4 regions of the Peribacillus sp. JNUCC41 genome follow, and region 4 is predicted to be linked to each of the others. Evidence: riboswitches for the same ligand, from Rfam matches in the RefSeq annotation. Region 4 holds a riboswitch; each other region holds the start of a gene.
The links. A riboswitch is a leader RNA that binds a small molecule or an ion and turns the genes downstream of it on or off. The one in region 4 is predicted to bind glycine.
Positions count from the first base shown of each region.

Region 1: another riboswitch for glycine. It lies ahead of JNUCC41_RS01705 (amidohydrolase); the one in region 4 lies ahead of JNUCC41_RS12180 (amino acid permease).
Region 2: another riboswitch for glycine. It lies ahead of gcvT (glycine cleavage system aminomethyltransferase GcvT); the one in region 4 lies ahead of JNUCC41_RS12180 (amino acid permease).
Region 3: another riboswitch for glycine. It lies ahead of JNUCC41_RS21670 (amino acid permease); the one in region 4 lies ahead of JNUCC41_RS12180 (amino acid permease).

Region 1 covers NZ_CP062163.1:353,850-359,850, forward strand. The annotation lists gene JNUCC41_RS01700 (DNA translocase FtsK) at 1-2,130, opposite strand, end outside; gene JNUCC41_RS01705 (amidohydrolase) at 2,559-3,746, opposite strand; glycine riboswitch at 3,971-4,074, opposite strand; gene JNUCC41_RS01710 (DUF1444 domain-containing protein) at 4,231-5,037, opposite strand; gene JNUCC41_RS01715 (thioredoxin family protein) at 5,088-5,399, opposite strand; gene JNUCC41_RS01720 (hypothetical protein) at 5,511-6,001, opposite strand, start outside.
Region 2 covers NZ_CP062163.1:5,360,351-5,366,351, reverse strand. The annotation lists gene JNUCC41_RS25900 (YqhG family protein) at 1-606, opposite strand, end outside; gene JNUCC41_RS25895 (DEAD/DEAH box helicase) at 584-2,272, opposite strand; glycine riboswitch at 2,647-2,734, shown strand; glycine riboswitch at 2,738-2,821, shown strand; gene gcvT (glycine cleavage system aminomethyltransferase GcvT) at 2,962-4,068, shown strand; gene gcvPA (aminomethyl-transferring glycine dehydrogenase subunit GcvPA) at 4,086-5,432, shown strand; gene gcvPB (aminomethyl-transferring glycine dehydrogenase subunit GcvPB) at 5,425-6,001, shown strand, end outside.
Region 3 covers NZ_CP062163.1:4,447,167-4,453,167, forward strand. The annotation lists gene JNUCC41_RS21655 (acetoacetate--CoA ligase) at 1-853, shown strand, start outside; gene JNUCC41_RS21660 (amidohydrolase) at 1,829-3,016, shown strand; gene JNUCC41_RS21665 (hypothetical protein) at 3,385-3,621, shown strand; glycine riboswitch at 3,902-4,001, shown strand; glycine riboswitch at 4,005-4,061, shown strand; gene JNUCC41_RS21670 (amino acid permease) at 4,310-5,689, shown strand.
Region 4 covers NZ_CP062163.1:2,488,880-2,494,880, reverse strand. The annotation lists gene JNUCC41_RS12205 (hypothetical protein) at 1-195, shown strand, start outside; gene JNUCC41_RS12200 (FAD-binding oxidoreductase) at 306-1,655, opposite strand; gene JNUCC41_RS12195 (hypothetical protein) at 1,789-2,082, shown strand; gene JNUCC41_RS12190 (hypothetical protein) at 2,054-2,206, opposite strand; gene JNUCC41_RS12185 (amino acid permease) at 2,253-3,641, opposite strand; glycine riboswitch at 4,145-4,223, shown strand; gene JNUCC41_RS12180 (amino acid permease) at 4,430-5,773, shown strand.

The DNA of each region.
Region 1 (6,001 bases), 2.1 Mb from region 4:
CACACCAGCATGTACAAACAATTCATAACGCCGTTCCATCTCTTCTACAGCCCATTTCAACGCAGCCGTAGCGGCTTTGACATCGGTTATGACTGGACTGACCAAATGCGGGATCCGGTTATAAGGGGCGAGCTCGACCATTTTCGGATCAATCAAGAGTAATTTCAACTCCTGCGGCGTCGCTTTATACAGCAAGCTGACCAGCATCGTGTTGATACAGACACTTTTCCCCGATCCCGTTTGCCCGGCTATCAATCCATGCGGCATCTTTCTCAAATCCGTGATGATCGGCTGACCGGATATATCGAGTCCTAAAGCGACAGCAAGCGGTGATTCATGCTCTTGAAACTCAGTACTTTCCAAAACCTCACGCAAAAATACCGGTTTGCTTTTCCTGTTCGGAATCTCTATGCCAATTGTATGTTTACCGGGAATGGGCGCTTCCATCCGCATATCCTGTGCAGCAAGGCTTAATTTGATGTCATCCATCAGGTTCGTCACCTTATTCACCTTCACTCCCGGTTCCGGATGTACCTCGAAACGGGTTACTGCCGGTCCTTGAGTGACATTGACGACCTTTGCACGGACATTGAAATTTTTCAATGTCTCATCAAGTAATAAAGTCTGTTCCTCGAGCCACTCATCATCATGCACAGCATAAGTGGGAGGTGTCAGCAATTCGATATTCGGAAACACATAATATGGATTATCCTCCGCTTCCACGGAGCCATAAACTGCCGGGGTATCGCCCTGGCCACTTTCTGCTGCCGCCTCTGTATAAACTGCTTCTTGATACCCATTTCCAGAAAGGGGTTCCTGCTCCAAGAGCGGCCTAGAGACCGAACTGGAACCCATATTGGATTCAACTGTATTTTCAGGCTCGGCGGCGGTTTCCGAACCAGCCTTCGTGTCCAAAAAGGTTGATTTAATGATCGGAGTCCCCTCTTTCGGCATAACTCTGCCCTCCTCCTGTTTCCGTTCAGGAATGGCGGATGGTTTCGCTTGTCCTGCCTCCGTTTCAGCAGCATCATTCATTGGCCGCTTATCAGGTGAAGCTACTGCCCTTTCCGAATTAAGGCTTTTTTTTTCCGGCATCATCTTATCCATGAAGCTGTTTTTTTCCCGGTCTTGCTTAAGCATCATCACATTGAATGGGATATGTTTTTTCGGACGTTTAGACTGCCCTTCAGGTGTTGCCTCAGATGGATCTTCAGGCAGTGTCCCTTGACTGACGTAAGGTTGATTTGATTGTGCAGCAACCTCCTCCGGTACCGATATAGCTTCAGGCGGTGTGTCGTCGGCCTGTTCGATGATGGATACAGCGACTTCGCGTCCAAAATCGACCTGGTCCTGTTCAATAGCCTCTTTTTCCACCGCAGGCTCAATTATGTCAGGCTCGCTTACAGCTTCTTCTGGCAGAGACTCTATGGAATTCCTGCGAAAGAAAGCGGGTATCTCCGAATCTTCCCTTTTTTCTTCCGCTTTTTCCGGTATAAGAACGGATGGCTCTATCGTCATTTCCTCATGTGAAACTTCTTTTGGAATTTCAGGGATCGATACCGGAATCTCGATATCGGCTCCTTCTTTTTTAGGGATGGGCATTTTGCTTTCTAATTCATATTCGACAATTTCTTCAGATGGGACTATTTTTTTTTCCGGACGACGGAACCCATAAATGGGTGAAGGGATTTCCGTTGGGCGGAATGGAGTATTTGACGGGACTATTTTTGAGGTTTCCTCCCGGTCGAAACTTCTCCGTTTTGGTTCACTATCCCTTACAGGCCTTTTCGTTGTTTCCTTGGTCACATTTTTCCCCTGTTTGGGTTCATTTTCTTCCCTATTTCTTTCCCTTGGCTTTCTTTTATTCTGCTCCCGGTCTGGAATGAGCGGAAACTTGAACTGTCCTTTTGGATATTGAAACAGGATTTTCGTATCCGGGTCTGGGGTCTGGGACATTTTTTCCACTTTTTGATTGTAAACTTTTATTTCTTCTTTCTTTGACTTCGAAAGCTTTGAAAAATCCATTTTCTTTAATGTCTCTTCATCTAGCGGCTCATCTATAATTATTTCTTCGATTTCAATAATTTCCTCTGCTTGGAACCATTTTTTCATCTTATTTAGCCATTTCAAAACTATCACTCTTTCTACATCTGTAGTTATGTAACTAATTCTACCAGTTATTTTAAAAATATCGAGAAAATTTAAGCTGAATTGGGATTAGCATCTATTTTTTTATCGCATTCCTGCTAACTTAACGGAGTTCGCAGAACTCCTACCCTATTAAACCCCTTCTGGAATGAGATTAAACCTATCGATTGCGAATTAACATTAGCCCCTAGTCTACTATTTAAATAAAACACCGCTGTTAAATCGCGTTTACAAAGAGATTAAGTTTTCATGCAGCCTTGGAAGCAGACTGGCCAATTCATTGCAACATCCTTCATGAAACCGCCGGCGGCATTCAAATACATGCCGCAACCCATAAAACACCGTTCGTTAATACCGAACGGTGTTTTGTGGGTTTCTGCGTTTTTTTTGCAAACAAAGACCAAAGAAGACTATTTCCATTCATAAAAACTGCATACAACCTGCGCCACTGATTTGGAGGCAATCAAAAGGGCATCTTCATCAATGTCGAATTTAGGATGGTGATTGAAATAGGCCTTCTCCACTCCTTTCGGTTTACAGCCAATGTAAAAGAAGCAGCCAGGAATCTTTTCTGCATAATACGAAAAATCTTCCGAACCTGAGAAAACCGGAAATTCCACAACATTCTTAATATCATTGTCATTCATGCTTTCCAGGCTATTTTTCACGAATTCGGTCAGTTCAGGGTCATTATATAACGGAGGATAATCGGGCACATATGTAAGCTCGCACTGAACATCAAATTCCGTTTCTATCCCTTTAACGATCCGGTGGATTTCCTTATCGATCAGCTGCTGGGTCTCTGCCGTCATATAACGGACATCCCCTTCAATTTCTATACGATCTTTAATGACATTAAAGCTTCCCTTTCCATCGAAGGAGCCGATTGTGACTACTCCCATATCAAATGGATTCAAGCGACGGCTGATTACGGTTTGTATGGCTGTCACGAAATGGGCGCCTGCCACAATGGTATCATTAGCCATATGCGGGGAGGAACCATGGCCGCCTACACCCTTTATGGCTAATTTGAAATAGGTCCGTCCAGCCATCGAATAGCCGCTGCGATACCCGACGACCCCTGCTGGATGGGAAGGGAATAAATGGATTCCGAAGACAGCGTCCAGTTCATCCAAAACCCCTGATTCCATGATGCTCTTTGCTCCACCAGGAGGTGTTTCTTCTGCATGTTGATGAATTATTTTGATCGTACCTGATAGGGAATCTTTCAGCTCAATGATGCAGTCTGCCAATACCAATAAATAAGCGGTATGCCCATCGTGTCCGCAGGCATGCATGACACCTTCATTTTTTGAACGGAACGGAACCTCCGCTTCTTCTGTAATCGGCAGTGCATCGAAATCGGCACGGAGACCTATCGTTTTCCCTGGTTTCCCGCCTTCGATCGTCACGATGATCCCTAATCCATTTCCTGCATTCGTTTGAATCGATACATCTTTCCCGTTATAAAAATCAATGATATATTTTGCCGTTTTCTCTTCTTTGAAGGATAGCTCCGGATTCTCGTGTAAATGACGGCGGATTTGAACCATTTCCTCTTTACGGGCTTCCAGCATGTTCATTAATTTGCTTTTCAAATTCACGATCATTCTCCCCCATTATTTTAAGTTGATTGGCCTATTAGTAAGTTCCATGTTCGCTGCAAACCTTTTGTATGCATAAAGCCAATTAAAAAAGGACAGAGAAGGGTTGCGCAAACCTGCCGCTCCCTTCTCTGTCCTTTCACCTGAGAATTCAACTCCATTTTGGTCGTGGAGATTTCCCCGTTGGCGGCACACTTCCTGCGCGCTGTCCAGAGTTGCGTCCAGCTGCGGTTCCATTTACCTGAGAGATTTGCTCCAAGGGATATTTTTGGAACTTGCTCCTTCGGTGGCTCAATGCTTTGCACTCTCCCACAACGTTCACAAGCTCGTTCTATCGTTTTATTCCGTATTTTCAAAATATTACAATTTCATTATCACCGATAAAAAAATAAATATCAACTCTAAAAGTCATAAACTCTATTAAACTTTAAAAGGACCGATGTCAGATGCTGACACGGTCCTTTTATGATTCAATATATCATTGTTCACGCTTTTTGTTTTTACCCATAATGAAGATGGGCTCCAACTCATTTTCTTCGTAAAGAAATGATAGAGCCGTTATCGGAACATGCCCGCTGGCAAAGAAGCTCATCGCCATTTGCGCAAGAATATCATAGCCCGTATCATTCTTCACATCGGCAATGATGATGACATCCTGATGGGGAATGGCAACAGCCATGGTTCCCTCGATCTTGTCCTTCATTTCCCGAAGCCATGATTCATTCAGGATCCTGCTGGCATCATACCCATCATTCGTGTTCAAAAAATAAAATGCATTACCTGCAACGATATCCGACTTCATTTCAGTGGAGAGGGAACGGGCATTGAAAAGGGCAATTTCACGGATCCTGTCACCCTGCCAATTTTCCCGTTGAATCATCTTTTCATCTATAAGACGGTAGGTTTTCCCTAAATCAAGGGCATAAAAAATCCGGGTTTCAGCCGTATGCTCATCGAATAAAAATGGATTTCCTTCTTCCGATTCCATCGGAAAGGAGGTCGAGCGGATGACTGGGAAAATGAATTTCTCCTTGCCTTCCATGCTGTGTTCTCCCCCCATCACATTCAGGGCCTCTTCCACGTAATAGATAATTTCATCGATGGCCTTTTCCTGTACGTTTTCATAGTTAGCAAGTACAGGAGGCAACTCGATGGTGATTCCCTTCCCGGTCTTCACATTTTCCACCCGTAACGTATCTTGCTTGCTATCGAATTTGAATGTGCGATTTTCATCTTTTAAACGTTCTTTCAGGATATTTTTCAGCTTCGTGCTGTCCATTTTCATGACTGACCCTCCTCTTCATTGAAAAATCCCCAGCGAGAAGGGGAAATTAATTATAGTGATTGAATGAATTCCTCAATTTGTTCTTGCGTTTTGCGATCCTTGCTCACAAATCTGCCTAGCTCTTCACCATTATCATACGCGATGAAACTTGGTATGCCGAATACATCATTCGCTGCACACACATCGATGAATTCATCACGGTCCACATGAATGAATGTAAAATCAGGAAATTTCGTTTCGATCTCCGGCATGATCGGTTCGATTACACGGCAATCCCCGCACCATGTCGCTGAAAAAAGAAAGATATGTTTGCCTTCATTTTTCAATGCATCATATTGCTCAACGGTTTGTAAATTTTCCATTTGAATATTCCTCCTGCTCTAAATGACACCATAGTTTTTTATAATCCCATCATACCAGACTCTCCAGAAATCAACCATTAATACGGATCGGTTGAACGGCCGTGATAAAGCTTATTTCTGGGGCACGGATGAAACGATTTCCATCATTTGTTTTGCATCGGTTTTTAATTGGTCTTTATCCGTTTCGGTTGTCAGCTTCACCCCGCCGATCCCCACTGCAAGCTCATACTTTTCTTTCGGTATCTCTTTGACCGAAATAAAGCCGAATTTATCATCCGTTTGGAAAGAATGCAGCATCACATTTTGATCACCTTGTTCTTTTATCGCCAAATATAACACGGAGCTGTCTTCTTTTTCATTTGGATTGACAAATAATATATAAATCTTATCATCTTTTTGTAAAATCAAATTATTATCATGTTCTTCCACTACTTTAAAATCCTTTGGCAGATAGACCTGAATTAGCCCCGCCTCTTGATTGGGCTGTTTTTCATCGTCACGAAAAGCCACTTCAGCAGCCTTCATTGCCTTTTCGGTTTGTCTCTCAATGCCTGAGCAGCCCGCGATCAAACTGCTTATCAACAGGAAAACAAGGATATTCT
Region 2 (6,001 bases), 2.6 Mb from region 4:
ATGGTCATCATCCTCGAAACTGGTCCTGATGTATGTATCCAGTCTTGCCAATCCACTCTTGGGCATGATTAAAGGTGAAAGCGTAAAGGAGTAATCCGGTATTTTTGGGGTGACCTTTACAGGTAAAACCCGATGGTGAAACCCTTCCATGATTTCACCCGAGATTAAATTCAATCCGATCGACATGAAAGTATCTTTTTTACGGTCGCATTGATAGGATATTTTCACATTCAGGGTCAGCCAAGGAAACAAAGGATTATTTCCGCCGCCCTTTGGTGGAGGAGTATCCTCAAAAAGTCTAGTATAACCTGCCAGCTTTTTGGTTGATTGAATAATCTGATGTAGGCGTGGGGAGCCAAAATGAATCATTTCTCCCTTTAAATCGGATGGAGCCTGTTCTGGATCGGTAATGAAAGTCATCTGTGCTGGGTTCGGAACGCCACCTGTTTTTTCTAGATAATGCCAATAAAAGGGTCTGTTCATTAATTCTTTATCCATTTCAATCGTCAATTGGACTGTAAGGTGGGTCGGCGCATTATCCAGTATTTCACAATCGTTGGCCTTAAAGTAAGTTTTTAAAAAATCATGAATTTCCCGTTGCTGCATGAACATCACCTTCCTTCATGGATTGAGCGAATTGGATTAATGATGAAAAATTATCCATCTTGATCTTCATTTCGCCCTCTGTTTTGGACTCGCCGACCACATCGATTAAATATTCTTCAATGTTGTTAATATCCAGTTTGGTTAGAATATCATCCAATTCTCCAATTACTTTTTCAAATAAATTTATTTTTTCGTATAATAACTTCAGAATATGTTCTTCTACTGTATTTTTCGTGGCGAAGTTATAAATCATCACATCTTCTTCCTGTCCAAGGCGGTGAATCCGTCCAATTCTCTGTTCGAGCCTCATGGGGTTCCATGGCAGGTCAAAATTAATCAAGTGATGGCAAAACTGAAGGTTTATCCCTTCCCCTCCAGCTTCTGTTGCAATTAATACCTGTATATTCTTTTGGAATAATTCTCTCATCCAGTCTTTCTTTCCTCGCTTAAAACCGCCTCGAAAAGGAACCGAAGAAATTCCATTCTGCTGTAGGTACCATTGGAGATATAGCTGAGTCGCCCGGTATTCGGTAAAGATAATCACTTTGTCATCAATTTTCTTGATCAGTTCCAAAGCTTTTTCAGCCTTGGAGTTCTGGACTGTTTCATTCACTTTAGAAAATAAATCATCAAGCTTTGCCAAAAAGTCAGGGGAAGGCTGATCATACTTTTCTTTCATATTCTTTAAAGTATAAAAGACCGCCTCTCTGCTGCTGCATGCTTCCCTTTGGAGAGTGAGAGCTGAAAATGCGCTTCCTTTTGATCCATCCGAAATAGGCTTGAATTTGGAAACAGCATCATACAATGCCTGTTCCGTTGGAGAAAATTCAATGGTGATGGTTTCCACATGCCGTTTTGTCCATTCAATGCCAGTATCGGCCCGCCGGTTTCGAATCATGACAGTATTGACCAGTTCCTTTAGGTGTTCATCTTCAATGATGTTGCGGCCTTTCCCTTTATACTTTTCCGAAAAGAGCGAAGCATTTCCCAAGTGGCCCGGTTTCAATAACGAAACGAGGTGAAAAATCTCCTCGACTTTATTTTGAATCGGAGTGGCTGTAAGGAGTAAACAAAATTTCTTTTTCAGATTTTGGACGAATTCATAGTTCTTCGTCTTATTATTTTTAAGTTTATGAGCTTCATCAATAATGATGAAGTCATATTCCTGAGTGAAAATGATATCTCGATGCGGAGCGCGTTTCGCTGTATCGATGGATGAAATGACCACATCACAGGAGTCCCAAACATAACTTTTTCTCTGAACGACTGCCGGTATATGAAACTTGGTATTCAATTCAAACGCCCATTGTGTGACAAGGGATGCTGGAACAAGGATCAATACTTTTTTTACAAGGCCCCTAATCATATACTCTTTTAGGATCAAGCCTGCTTCAATTGTTTTTCCGAGCCCCACCTCATCAGCTAAAATGGCCTTTCCATTCATCTTTTCCACCACTTGCTTTGCTGCTTCCAATTGATGGGGAAGCGGGGTTAACTGCGGAAGGTGTTTGGGCGCCTGTAAACCTTCAAAATCAGGGATAATAAGATTTTCCTCCATTTGAACCGCCAGCTTATAAAGCTCCCAATTTCCCCATGGACCGTCATTTTCCACTTTTTGCAGAAGCTCGTCATTCCATTCAGAATTGAAGGATATATTGATTTTCATAGAAATAACTCCCTCTTAAATCATAATTTCCTTAATAAAGGGTCAAAACCCGAACATTTTGTATGTGAAGTAAGAAAAATATTTATCTTCAAAAGATATTGCAGAGATAAGTTTCTTAGGGTAGGATATAAGTATATTTAGAAAATTCAATTTCCAAACGCTACAAAGAATCTTTGTACATCGATTTTGCAGTTCGCGTTTTCTTAGTATGGGCTATAGGCTCTTAATTTATCCAAGATTACTGAAGGAGATCACTCAAACGGTTTCTGAAGTTTTAGGAGAATTGGCAGGGAATGCATTCGATGATGCTCAAAGGTTTTACCGATGCTTGGGGCTATTTCGCTTCCTTTCATTGGCAGACCATTCATATGCGGGTGAAGATAAGGGGAGAGACTACGGATGTAGCGCCGAAGGAGCAAACTTAGCAGTGAATCTCTCAGGCAAAAGAACTCTTATTGGACGCAACTCTGGAGAGCGCCGCCCGTTTTGGGACGGCCACCAAAGGGGAAAACCTATTACATAGGTAAACTTTCAGGTTTCAGGACAGAGAAAAAGCTCAAATGGGCTTTCTCTGTCCTTTTTTGTGCTTTTTTCACAGCATGAATCAGGATATACCTGATGCGAAATGACAAGAAGCTTTTGATAATGAAGCCAATTAATTTTAAAAAAAATCTGAAGGGGGTCATTTTTTGACCAATTTAAAAAGAACACCACTATTCGAGGTTTATCGTGAATACGGAGGTAAAACGATCGATTTTGGCGGCTGGGAACTTCCTGTCCAATTTTCGGGTATCAAGGACGAACATGAAGCCGTACGTACAAAATCGGGGTTATTCGATGTTTCCCATATGGGGGAAGTCGATGTTAAGGGTCCTGGGAGCCTTTCCTTTTTACAGAAAATGCTCACTAATGATATATCAAAGCTGCAGCAGGGCGGTGCCCAATATACCGCCATGTGTTATGAAAACGGAGGCACGGTTGATGATCTTATCGTGTATAAAAGGGCAGAGGACGACTATCTGCTCGTGGTCAATGCAGCGAATACAGAAAAAGATTTCAATTGGCTTCAAGCTAATTTAACGGAAGATGTCCAAATTACGAATGTATCGAGTGACTATACACAGCTGGCACTTCAAGGACCATCTGCAGAAAAGATATTACAAAAACTATCGGGAAATACTGACTTAAGTGAAATTGGATTTTTCAAGTTCAAGGAAAATGTCCTGATTAACGGTATCTCCACGCTGGTATCCCGTACTGGATACACTGGTGAAGATGGTTTTGAGATATATAGTGACAGTGAAAATGGTCCTGCCCTTTGGAAGGCGATTATGGAAGCCGGAAAGGAAGAGGGGGTTCAGCCGATTGGTTTAGGTGCTCGTGATACCCTGCGTTTTGAAGCGAAACTGCCGCTTTATGGGCAGGAGCTTTCAGCGGACATCACCCCGATAGAAGCCGGTATTGGTTTTGCAGTGAAAGTGGATAAGGAAGCGGATTTTTTCGGGAAAGCCGTTCTTGCTGAGCAAAAGGAGAATGGAGCTCCCCGCAAGCTTGTGGGAATTGAAATGATTGACCGTGGCATTCCGCGTCATGGGTATAAGATCTACAGCGGTGATAAAGTCATTGGTGAGGTCACGACCGGTACCCAATCACCCACGTTGAAGAAAAACGTGGGATTGGTACTTATCGATAAGGAATTTTCGGTACTGGATGCGGAAGTAGAAGTGGAAATCCGTTCCAAGCGTTTGAAAGCCGTTATCATACAAACACCTTTTTATAAAAAACCACGTAAATAGAGGGGAATGGTCATTAGATGAAACATCGTTATTTACCCATGACAGAGCAAGATAAACAAGAAATGCTGGAAGTGATAGGGGTATCTTCTACTCAAGAACTTTTCAATGATATCCCTGAAAGCGTTCGTTTCCAAGGAGAATACGATATTAAGCCTGCTAAATCGGAACCTGCATTAATGAAAGAATTATCAAGGCTAGCTGCCAAGAATGCGGACCTTAAAAGCTATGCTTCCTTCCTTGGTGCGGGTGTCTATGATCATTACGCACCGGTCATCGTCGATCATGTTTTATCCCGTTCTGAGTTTTATACGGCTTATACACCGTATCAGCCAGAAATTTCACAGGGCGAGCTTCAGGCAATCTTCGAATATCAAACGATGATATGTGAATTGACGGGAATGGATGTAGCTAACTCATCCATGTATGATGGCGGGACGGCACTAGCCGAAGCAGCCATGCTTGCTTCTGGCCAGACGCGGCGCAAGAAGATTCTCATTTCAGGAACCGTTCATCCTGAATCAAGGGAAGTTGTGAAGACATATGCGAAAGGGCAACGGGTGGAAGTGGTCGAAATTCCTTATAAGGACGGTGTGACGGATTTAGCTGCTTTAAGGGAATTGGCGAATGATGACATTGCAGGAGTGATCGTGCAATATCCGAACTTTTTTGGCCGCATCGAGCCATTGAAAGAAATGGAGGAAATCATTCATGGTGTCAAGTCCACGTTTATCGTTTCCAGTAACCCGCTTGCATTGGGAGCTTTGACATCCCCTGGAGCACTCGGTGCAGATATCGTAACGGGGGATGCCCAGCCATTCGGCATTCCAGCGGCATTTGGGGGACCTCATTGTGGCTATTTTGCCGTTACTAATAAACTTGTTCGGAAAGTTCCGGGCCGACTCGTCGGTCAAACGGTGGATGAAAATGGTAAAAGGGGGTTTGTACTGACCCTTCAAGCTCGTGAACAGCACATCCGCCGTGACAAAGCCACATCCAACATTTGTTCCAATCAAGCTTTGAATGCCTTGGCAGCTTCTGTCGCAATGACCGCGCTTGGGAAAAAGGGTGTCAAAGAAATGGCTGTGCAAAATATTCAAAAAGCGCATTATGCGAAAAAAGCAATTATGGCAAAAGGGGTGGAAGTGATATTCGACGGTCCTTCATTTAATGAATTTGTCATTAAACTGCCTGCTTCGTTTTCAGAAATCAATAAAAACCTTTTTGAAAAAGGGATGATCGGCGGCTTCGATTTAGGGACGGTTTATCCTGAGCTGAAAGATCATATGCTGGTCGCGGTAACTGAACTTAGAACAAAAGAAGAAATTGATGCACTTGCGCAGGAATTGGGGGATCAACATGAATAATCAAGATCAATCACTCATTTTTGAAATCAGTACTTCCGGTCGAATCGGATACAGTCTGCCAGAAATGGATGTTGCAACTATTTCGCTCGAAGAAATTCTTCCTGCCGACTACATCCGTGAAGAAGAGGCAGAACTTCCTGAGGTGTCCGAACTTGATATCATGCGTCATTATACAGCACTTTCCAAGCGGAATCATGGAGTGGATTCGGGTTTTTATCCGCTGGGTTCATGCACGATGAAATATAATCCGAAAATAAATGAAAATGTGGCGCGCTTCAACGGTTTTGCCCATATCCATCCATATCAGGATCCGGCTACTGTTCAGGGAGCATTGGGACTATTATTTGATTTGCAGGAACACTTAACGGAAATCACCGGTATGGACCAAGTGACATTACAGCCTGCAGCAGGTGCTCACGGTGAATGGACTGGATTGATGATGATTCGCGCTTTTCACGAAGCGAATGGCGATACAGAACGGACTAAAGTGATTGTACCTGATTCTGCACACGGTACGAATCCTGCCTCTGCAACTGTTGCCGGCCTTGAAACGATTACAGTGAAGTCGG
Region 3 (6,001 bases), 2.0 Mb from region 4:
GATGGGAAAATATGATTTATCCAAATTGAAGGCTCTTTTTTCCACTGGAGCTCCATTGTCTGGCGACGGTTATAAATGGGTGTATGAGAATGTCAAGAAGGATATCTGGCTCAGTTCATCCAGTGGCGGAACCGATGTTTGTGCCGGTTTTGTTGGCGGTGTCCCAACATTGCCCGTGAGAATCGGGGAAATACAAGGAAGGGCATTAGGGGTTTGTGCGGAAGCCTTTGATGTGCATGGTCAAACATTGATTAATGAAGTCGGTGAATTGGTCATTACCAAACCGATGCCGTCCATGCCGCTATACTTCTGGAATGATCAAGACGGGTCAAGATACTACGAGAGTTATTTCGATACATATCCTGGCATATGGAAGCATGGTGATTGGATAAAGATCGACGACAAGGGCAGCTGTATCATTTATGGACGTTCCGACTCGACCATCAACCGTTCTGGTGTACGGATGGGAACTAGCGATATCTACCGGGCCGTCGAAGCGATAGACGAGGTGATGGAAAGCCTTGTTATTGATAGGGAAGTGCTTGGCCGGGGTTCCTCACTGCTGCTGTTCGTTGTTCTAAAGCCCGGTAAAGCCCTGGATACTTTATTGACGGCAAAAATCAAGGAACAAATCAGAGGGCATGTGTCCCCTCGCTTTATTCCTGACCAAATCCATGTCGTTGAACAAATTCCAAAAACATTGAACGGAAAGAAAATGGAAGTCCCAATTCGTAAAGTGTTATTAGGGTTCGAGTTTGATAAGGTAGTGAATGCAGACTCCATGGGAAATCCAGAATCGCTACAGTACTTTAAAGAATTAGCTCTCGAGTTGAATGAGAAAAAAATATTCTAGCATGAAGGCGGAGCGTAAAGCTCCGTCTTTTTTCGTTTATTGGGCCTGGTGCTCTATTTCTGGAAATGGGTTTGTATTTTCGAAGTCAATATGAAAATATTTTTGTACGAAAAAGGAAAGCTCATTAGCATAAATCCTGAGCTGCAGGCGTAGTAGTTCATGATTATGAATTTCGCTGCCTTATGAACACCTGGATGACGATAAGAACTATCCAACAGTGTCCCTGTAGGCAATATCCCCAATAATGTCTCATTATATTTGAATAGTATTCTTATAATTAATTTAGAGGAAACAGTTAGAAGGCTATGAAGAAGCAGGAGAAAGGTATACGGGAAAAGACGTAATATCTTTTGCGAAGGTGCAATCGCAACTTCCATGTGGCGGAGGTGGATTTTCATTCTTTGCAATAATTGGTGTGTTTCTGCTGAAAGATAAACCAGAAAGGAAACGGTGCCTATAAATTCGATTACACTGACTTGATCATTTTTACCATTATAATGATTGCCCTGAATGTATTTATTAATTACGGAGCAGATTAGGATGGACAAGTCCGATTTCAATCGTCCTAATCGTTGCCACAATCATAGGAGTTATTGTTTTAATCGTTGAAAATAGCAATGATATCGTTCTGCTTGACTTTGCTGTATTTCAATAAGCCATATACAGGGGGCAAGCTCACTTGGCAGTGCATTCGGCGTCGCGATTTCTTCAGCTGCTGTTTACGGTGGAATAGCAGCAAATTGAAAGCTTGAAACAGTGGCTTCAATAGGGATTTTCGTAAACGTTATATTCGCTTTGCTTTCAATATCATCTATTATCTTTTTGGTGTAAAAGATACCGCTAAAACATCTAATGCTCCTAAAAAATCACCGGCTGGTACCAACCGGAACCCTATTGCAGAATAATTAGCTGTTGGAAATGTAAAGTGCCACATTTAACGGCGTTTTCAAAAAATGATGAAGGGATGAAGAGATTATGAGAAATGAATTAATGGAAATGCTACAATCCCGTACGGATGAAATGATTGAAATTCGTAGATACCTACATGAAAATCCCGAGCTTTCTTTTAAAGAAGAAAAGACAGCTCAATATATTATCGATTTTTATAAAGAAAAAGACGTAGAAGTTCAATCTAATGTTGGTAATGGATACGGAATTATCGTGACCATTAAAGGTGGAAAGCCTGGAAAAAACATCGGTCTTCGAGCTGATTTTGATGCGCTTCCAATTGTTGAAGAAACGGATGTAACCTTTAAATCAAAAAATGAAGGCGTTATGCATGCGTGTGGTCATGATGGCCATACAGCCTACTTGTTAGTCTTGGCGGATTGCCTCATTCAATTAAAAGCTGAAATTCCAGGTACAATCAAAATTATTCATCAGCATGCGGAAGAAGTTCCGCCAGGCGGGGCAAAGAGTATTGTAGAATCCGGCGTGATTGACGATTTAGATAATATATTTGGCATCCATTTGTTGCCAATGGATTCAGCAGGAGTTGTTGGTTATCACGCTGGATATTCTTTTAACGGCAGGGCTTATCTGAAATTAAAAATTCAAGGCAGAGGTGGACATGGTTCCTCACCACACCTAGCGAATGATGCCATTGTGGCTGGTGCTCATTTTGTTACAGCTGCTCAAACGATTATTAGCCGTCGATTAAGTCCATTTGATATTGGTGTGATTACTATTGGATCTTTTGATGGAAAAGGAACATTTAATATAATTAAAGACAGCGTAGAGCTTGAAGGCGATATCCGTTATATGACTGTTGAAACAAAAGAAAAAATTGAAAAGGAAGTTAAACGCCTTGTAAAAGGACTTGAAGAAGAGTTTGGAGTAACATGTGATCTTACATATACGAATGACTATCCACCTTTATATAATGATCCCGATCTAACAGGAAAGGTTGCTGAGTTTCTTAAGAATGCAAAGGATAAAGATATTAAAGAAGTAATGGAATTTCCAGCAATGCCGCCATCTGAAGACTTTGCTTACTATGCTGAAAAAATCCCTTCCTGCTTCTTTTACATTGCTTGTACACCTAAAGGAGTAGAAAAACCTTATTTTAATCATAATCCTAAATTTGATATCGATGAAGATGCCCTTCTCGTGGCAGCAAAAGCAGTAGGGTATGTTGTTTGTGGTTATTATGAGTTAGATTAAGGAAAAGAATAGAATCATTTGTAAGGTGTGGTTCAGATTACCACAGGATTTGCTGAATTAGATAAATTGAATTTTTATAAGGGTGTGTTTGGATCATCCTAAACATGCCCTTAAAATATTTCATTTTATCAAGGTAAGGTATAGAATGGATCATACTTTATGGATATGTTTTAAAAGAAGAGGCTAACCAAATTAGGGGCCTGGTTTGACGCTGGTAAAGTGAAATGGGAGATGGTTTCGTTAACACGTCAAGCATTGTGAAAATGAATGCGTGATGATAAATATAAACCGTATTGATCCAAATTATGTTATTCTATTTTTGTTTACAACAGTCCGTCTGAAAAACTGTAAAGGGGGTATAAGGCTTAATGGTTAAGGAAAAGAAAATCAAGCTAAAGAAGCCAAAGAAGTGGTGGGTATGGGTTCTAGCAATAGTCATCATTGCTAATATAGCAGGTGGTGGGGCTGAAGAAGAAGTTGAAGAGAAGGCTTCTGATACTGCTGAACTTAGGGAGGAAGCTCCTAGACAATCTTTACTGCTGCAAGGATTTTCGCGAGTCTCGAATTTTCTCTTTTTCCATACATTAATTATGTTAAAACTATAGACTTTATGACCTTTCCCATCTTTAAAATTCACCGTATTGTCAATCGGAAAAATGTAAAATTGTTTCGCTTATACATAAGCTTGTTTGGGATTCCTTGCGACATAGAAAAGCTGCTATAAGCTTGTTTTTTCGTAGCTAATAACTTCAAATTATACACTGTTCATAAAGTTCAAACTTGTCCATATTTAATTATCAGAAAATAGTGCCTTTTCAGATAATGATTGAAATATCCATTAAAACCCGATAATATACAACTAGTAGTACAACTCTATACCAGCGGATGAAGATTGTGGGAGAGACTAAACATTGTTTAGCACCGAAGGAGCAAACCCTAAAAAGCAGGGGACTAATCTCTCAGGTAAAAGGACTACAATTGGACGCGTCTCTGAAGAGAGCCATAGGCCACCGAAGGAGTTAAACTCTCAGGTAAAAGGACAGAGGAAGTTAGGAAAATCCCTATCTTTCCTCTGTCTTTTTTTGTACTTGGAAAGATAAAAAGAGAGGAGAGTGCATGGAGATATGTAGATAAATGAGTCTATCCTTAAACTATATCTAGCACCTGCCAAGAAAGCGCTTACACTGATAAGGCAGTCTCCCAGTATGCTAATAATACACACTAATTGAAGGACTGAACCTTTATAAGGGAAAAATTCCAAGTAGCCTATAAAAGTAGAAAGTGGGGAATCGTATGCAGGAACAAAAGTTGGATAGAGGGTTAAAAAACAGGCACGTACAACTCATAGCTATTGGTGGTGCAATCGGAACGGGATTATTTCTTGGAGCAGGAAAATCTATTCATTTAGCTGGACCATCAATTCTATTTGCTTACATGATTACAGGCATCATTTGTTTTTTAATCATGCGCGCACTTGGAGAACTACTCTTATCTAATTTGAACTTTCACTCCTTTGTTGACTTTGTAAGAGACTATTTAGGTAATATGGCAGCATTTGTAACCGGCTGGACATACTGGTTCTGCTGGATTTCAATCGCAATGGCCGACTTAACAGCAGTTGGACTTTATACTCAGTATTGGTTTCCTTCCGTACCGCAGTGGATGCCTGGATTAATTGCACTAGTCATTTTGCTATTTATGAATCTTGCAACCGTAAAACTTTTTGGCGAAATGGAATTCTGGTTCGCATTAATTAAGGTCATAGCTATTCTAGCATTAATTGTTATCGGTATTTTCATGATTATTAAAGGCTTTTCCACTGATTCAGGCGCAGCAAGTTTCACGAATCTATGGGGTCACGAGGGTATGTTCCCAAATGGAATAAATGGTTTTGTCCTCTCATTCCAGATGGTAGTGTTTGCGTTTGTGGGCATTGAACTTGTAGGACTTACAGCAGGTGAAACAGAAGATCCAGAAAAAGTTATCCCCAAGGCGATCAATAATATTCCTATTCGGATTATAATTTTCTACATTGGCGCACTTATTGTGATTATGAGTGTTTATCCGTGGAACGCAATCATCCCAACGGAAAGCCCATTCGTTCAAGTATTTGTGGCTGTAGGTATTGCTGGAGCTGCTGGTATCGTTAATTTTGTCGTCCTAACATCGGCTGCTTCGGCATGTAACAGCGCAATCTTCAGTACAAGCCGGATGGTATACTCACTTGCCAAAGATAAAAATGCACCTGTACCTTTTGCAAAACTTAATGACCGTAAAGTACCATCCAATGCATTGTTCTTTTCAACTGTTGTCATTTTAATTTCTGTTGTTTTGAATTATTTAATGCCTGAAGGAGTATTTACCTTGATTACAAGTATTTCTACCGTATGTTTCATCTTTATTTGGGGAATTACAGTCATCAGTCATTTGAAATACCGTAAAACAAGACCAGATCTAGTGAAAAAGAACAAATTTAAATTACCACTTTATCCAATTTCCAATTACTTGATCCTTGCTTTCCTGGCATTCGTCCTTGTTGTTCTTGCACTTGCGGACGACACTCGTGTTGCCTTATTCGTTACTCCTGTTTGGTTCATTCTGCTGATTGCGATTTATAAGATGCGCATAACGAAGGTGGATCAGGCGAATCAGAGAGAGGTAGCCGGGAATTAAGAGGCAAGAAATCCTTTGATTCTATTTGCTGTGTTTGTACAGATAGTTGCTGCTCCATTTTTTCCAACTCGGTGAGTAAAAAATCTGCCCGTTTTAAAAAGCCAAAGATATCTGGTTGATTCTATGATAATTCGAAATAAATATTTTAGAATAGTATTGTTAGCGCTTTCAAAAAGGCTTGACATAATTATTCTCAACAACTATTCTAAATGTACCAAATTGAATAAGCGGATGACAGTTGTGGGAGAGTGCAAAGCGACAAGCCACCGAAGGAGCAAGTTCCAAAAAGACCCTTGGAACAAATCTCTCAGG
Region 4 (6,001 bases):
GATATCAATCAATTAAATCAAGCAAAAGCAAACGTTACCCTTACGCAAACCTTACTTTCACAAGCAATTGAAAAATCTTCCTCTGATCCAACTTTGGCACAAGAAGCCATTAAACAAGCTGCTCAAGAAATCGCCCAAGCCCAATCTTCCGTAAATCAGGTTTACAATACAGTACAAGCTCAGCAAGCGGAATGATTTTGAGTATTATCTCGATTAATTAATTCAAAACAAGAAGAAAGAGGCCTATATCCAAATTTAGGAATAGGCCTTTATATAACGAATATTTATGGTGAATCCAAGCTTTTTCAAACCCACTTCTTTAATGGCGGTATGCTTTGAGGGAACTTAAACGCATTGTATGGATCATACCTCGTTTTCACTTCCCTAAGCCGTTCGAAATTTCCTCCATAATACGCAGTTGGCCAATCTTTGATTAGAGTATCCGGCCAATTCACGTAGTCACCGATAGTAAATGGCGACAAGGCATGCTTCAGGTCCTTGATCCAACGAATGTTTAGCCGTTCTTCTTCTGGATTGGCCCATGTAGCCTGATACTCCTGGGCGATGATGGCATCGCGATAATAAAAAGCCGTATCCTTTGGATCTTTAAGGCCCTCCACTCCTCCCAGGGATTGGTGCCAAATGGCTGCATTTTCATTTGGAGCATTTTCTAAAAAATGTTTCATGGTCATGATTGCTTGCTGTGGAAAAGCTTTTTCAATGAAAGATCCTGACCTCTTTCGATACGCCGGTTGGTTTCCAGCTGGATAATCAAAGAATCTTACGGCTTCAATGTATGGAACTTCCTTTATCATGACATTTATTGGTGAACCAGTTTTTGTCAAAGGCTTTAATAGCAGCTTCAATCTATTTGACGTTCCAACAAATTCACCTTGAGCAATAATTTCGTTTGCTTCCTTTGCCTTGAATTCTATTTCTGAAGTTAAGCATTCATCAGCTTGAGGGGCCCAATCCTGCCAGGCTTCAAATACCTCTTCGAAATCTTCCCACCCCCATGTGACGGAGAAAATGGATACCCTTGATACGGGGTGTACCCTGAAAGTAAGAGAAGTGACTATGCCAAAGTTCCCCCCTCCTCCCCCGCAGCATGCCCAAAATAAATCACTATTGATTTTCCTATTTGCTTTAATGAGTTTGGCGCCCCTCTTTCCACACGCCCTCACCATTTCTATTTCAAGTAGATTATCACAAGTAAGACCAAAGCGCCTCGTTAACATACCTATACCACCGCCGAGCGTAAGACCTACAACACCAACACTGCTTTCGGTACCAGCCGGAATCGTCGTGCCATAGTTCCATAACGTATTATATACTCGCCCTAAATCAGCTCCAGCTTCAATTTTTGCGATCATTTTTTCACGATTGACCTTGATATTGTACATTTCACTAATATCAATGACTAGACCGCCATTCACTAATGAAAAATTTTCATAACTGTGCCTGCCGCTCCTAACCCGGAAAGGTGCATGATTTTCCCGGGCCCACTTCAATGAATTCAACACATCATTGGCATTTTGACAAAACACAATAACCTTTGGGAATTTAGCAAAACTTAAGTTATTATTTATCCTGGCATGCTCATACTCAGCATCATTAGGTGTAACGATACGCCCGGTAAGCTTTGTTCTTTCCAAAAAGATGACCCCTTCCTCGGGTAAATATGTTACATCCTATGAAAAAACCTCGCAGAAAGATACATTCCCCCTGCTGACACTTCCTTGTAATGGTGTCAAACTAGCTCTACTCGTTATTTTTGAAGTTTTACTCATGAATTTCGCTGTTTTACTCGTGAATTCAACAGCTTTACTCGTGAATTCCACGGTTTTACTCGTGAATTCCGCTACTTTACTCGTGAATTCAACGGTTTTACTCGTGAATTCCGCTACTTTACTCGTGAATTCAACGGTTTTACTCGTGATTTCCGCTACTTTACTCGTGAATTCAACGGTTTTACTCGTGAATTCCAGCTTTACTCGTGAATTCAACGGTTTTACTCGTGAATTCCGCTACTTTACTCGTGAATTCAACGGTTTTACTCGTGAATTCCAGCTTTACTCGTGAATTCCGCTGCTTTACTCGTGAATTCAACGGTTTTACTCGTGAATTCCACTACTTTACTCGTGAATTCCACTACTTTACTCATGAATTCAACGGTTTTACTCGTGAATTCCACAATTGATCCCAAAAGACAAAAAGCCCTTCTCGAATTAAGAGAAGGGCTTTTTGTTATCTTATCCCGAAATCTCATCATCGGATTTAACATCCAATGGTATTCGCTTATCCATTTTCAGCATGTAATAGCTTGCTGCGACCAAGGCTAGGAAAACGATCCCGACAACCAAGGAAATCCTTGTGCTAGGATTGATCCACATACCGACCAGCACCATCAGTAAAAAGGCAATTGTCGCATAGTTACTGAAAGGGGCCAAAGGCATTTTGAACGGATGTTTCTCCATTTCAGCAGCATTCACCTTTCTGAATTTAAGCTCACTGATAAGTAAGACAAACCATGGAATCATCCCGGGCAATACACTCGCACTGTACACATAAAGGAATAATTGCGGCGGTGCAAGGTAATTCAGGATAACCCCGATGCCCAATCCCAAAAGTACAGCAATCGTGCAATATGCCGGCACTCCATTTTTAGATACTTTAGCAAAGGCTTTCGGAGCCTGGCCATTCAATGCCAGTGTATAAAGCATACGTCCTGCACTGAAAATCCCACTGTTGCATCCAGACATTGCCGCGGTGATTACGACGAAATTAATGATTCCTGCCGCAGCAGTGATACCTATTTTGGCAAAAGTTGAAACAAATGGACTGCCTAGGTCATCCAGTTGATCCCAAGGGAATACTGTCACGATGACGAATATAGCACCAATGTAGAAAATTAAAATGCGCCATATGATTGTTTGGATCGCTTTTGTTACGGTCTTCGTTGGATTTTTCGCTTCCCCGGCTGTTATGCCGATAAGCTCAACACCTTGATAGGAAGCCACGACTAGGGAGAGAGCGAAGAAGAATCCTGTCCACCCTCCAGTAAAGAAGCCGCCATTTGCCCAAAGATTCGATAATCCGATTGCATCCCCGCCATTCCCTATTCCAAAGAAGATAAGGCCAAGGCCGGCAATGATCATCAATATAATGGTTATGATTTTTATTAGCGCAAACCAAAATTCAAATTCCCCGAAGGATTTAACGGAAATGAGGTTTGCTGCCCCCAAGATGATCATGGCGACCACACCTGGTATCCAAGCAGGTAACTCCGGGAACCAATATTTCATATACAACCCAACCGCGATGATTTCGGACATTCCGACGATTACCCATTGAAACCAATTGCTCCAAGCAGTCATATAACCTGCCAAGGGATGTATATAGCTACTTGCAAAGGTTGCAAAAGAACCTGTAGTCGGTTCTAAATATAGCATCTCACCCATGGAACGCATGATGAAAAATATAAAAATACCTGCGATTGCATAAGCAAGCATAACAGAGGGCCCGGTCCATTTGATCGTGCTAGCAGAACCCATGAATAACCCGACCCCGATGGTTCCGCCTAAAGCTATCATTTGAATATGTCTTGATTCCAGCCCTCTCTTTAATTCCTTGTTCGACATGATTAACTCCCCCAGATGCAATATCGGTAATGCTTTTCCATCCTTGCCACGAACACTCTCTTTTAATTAGAAATGCTTTATCGTAATCAATATTACATAACACTTCTATTATGTTTTCTTATCTTATAATAGTAAATATTCTGTAAAAGTACAATTGTATTTTTGAAAAAAACAGTTACCAATAATATCTTGTCGACTTTTTAATTTAAAAATATCATTTTAAAAAAATGATATTCAGTATTTTATAATAGTGATAATTCAAAAAGAGTAGAAAACAATCACTTCTGCTTAAACCTTAAGTTAATACAGACCACCATTAAACTGCACATAATGCCTGTTTCATTTCAAAAAAATTTGTTGACCTTCTGAAAAATAGATGATAGAATTCCAATATTATTTTATAAGCATAATGAATGATCCAACAGTGGAAGATTAACACTGAAAGACATTTCTTCACAACCGCATACAAGCAAGCGATGAATGCTATGGATGACACTATAGCAGGAGCAGCTTCTGGAGAGACTGTACAAGATGCAGCGCCGAAGGATTCACAATCTCAGGCAAAAGGACAGAAGAGTAACGAATGATAGAATTGTTATTCTGAACCCTTTAAGAGATTGGTATTATCCAATCTCTTTTTTTATTGTCCAATTTGTGATGGACTTAAAACTACACTCTTGAAAACCAATGGAATAGGCAAGCAGGGCAAAAAATCACGCCCCTCTCTCCAAGTCCATGCAGGTTGAAATCATTCACTAACAAGACTACTAAAAACGGGGGCGCAAGAATTGGCTAAACAGGAATTAAAAAGAGATTTAAAAAATCGGCATGTACAACTGATTGCAATAGGAGGAACCATTGGCACCGGTTTATTTTTAGGATCCGGAAAAGCCATACAATTGGCTGGGCCTTCCATTATATTCTCCTATCTGATAATAGGGATTGCCTTGTTTTTTGTAATGAGGGCGCTGGGCGAATTGCTATTATCCAATGCGGGTTATGTATCATTCACTGAATTTGCAACCGAATATGTCGGTCCATGGGCTGGATTCGTGACAGGTTGGACATATTGGTTCTGTTGGATCATGACCGCAATGGCCGATATTATAGCTGTCGGTGTCTATATACAATATTGGTTCGATATCCCTCAATGGATTCCGGCTCTAATTTGCCTAGTCATTCTGTTAGGATTGAACCTATTGACAGTTAAGTTATTTGGCGAATTGGAATTCTGGTTTGCCATCATTAAAGTAATCACGATCATTACCTTGATCATCGTAGGAATCATTCTTTTGATCATCGGCTTCAATACCAATACCGGAACGGTTTCCGTAACGAACCTATGGAATCATGGGGGCTTGTTCCCCAATGGCATTTCCGGATTCCTATTATCTTTACAGTTGGTCGTATTCTCATTTGTCGGTGTCGAATTGGTCGGGGTCTCCGCAGCGGAAACGGCGAACCCGAGAAAGAACATTCCCTCTGCCATCAATAAAATCCCTGTCCGGATTTTACTTTTCTATGTTGGTGCCCTATTCGTCATTCTCTGTGTCAACCCATGGACACAACTTGATGCCTCGAGCAGCCCATTTGTAGAGGTCTTTGCGTTAATCGGCATTCCTGTCGCTGCAGGAATCATCAACTTCGTCGTGTTGACATCCGCTGCTTCTGCATGCAACAGCGGTTTATTTTCAACAAGCCGGATACTCTATACGTTAAGCAGGAATGGCGAAGCCCCTGCTAAACTGGAAAAATTAAATAAACAGGCTGTTCCAAGCAATGCCTTATTAACATCCACCATCGTTGTATCAATAGGGGCATTATTGAGCAAGCTGATACCGGAACAGGCGTTTACCGTGGTGACGACCATCAGTGCCATCTGTTTCATTTGGGTATGGAGCATCATCTTGATCTCCCATATTAAATATTCGAAAACAAGGCCTGATCTAAGAGCTCAATCGACTTTCAAGGCTCCTTTTACACCCTTTGTCAATTACGCCATTTTAGGATTATTCCTATTCATCCTTATTGTTATGCTATTCGCTGAAGCTACACGACTATCACTGCTCTTGACCCCAATCTGGTTCATACTCTTGGTGATACTCTATAACTATCGGAAAAAATATAACTAAAGGAAATAAAGCCTTGAATTCGATTCGAATTCAAGGCTTTATCCGTCCATGAAACAGATCAAGAATAGGCAATTGGCGTGTTTTTGCTAAAATATATCAGCTAATTGCATTAAATTTTATATCAAAATAGTGTAAGCTATTATATATCATCGGACCTTTTTAAAAGAAGGGAAATCCGTCTTGCATGAATTTTCCTTCCCGATTGCTTCACCCAGCCATCAGTGGCCT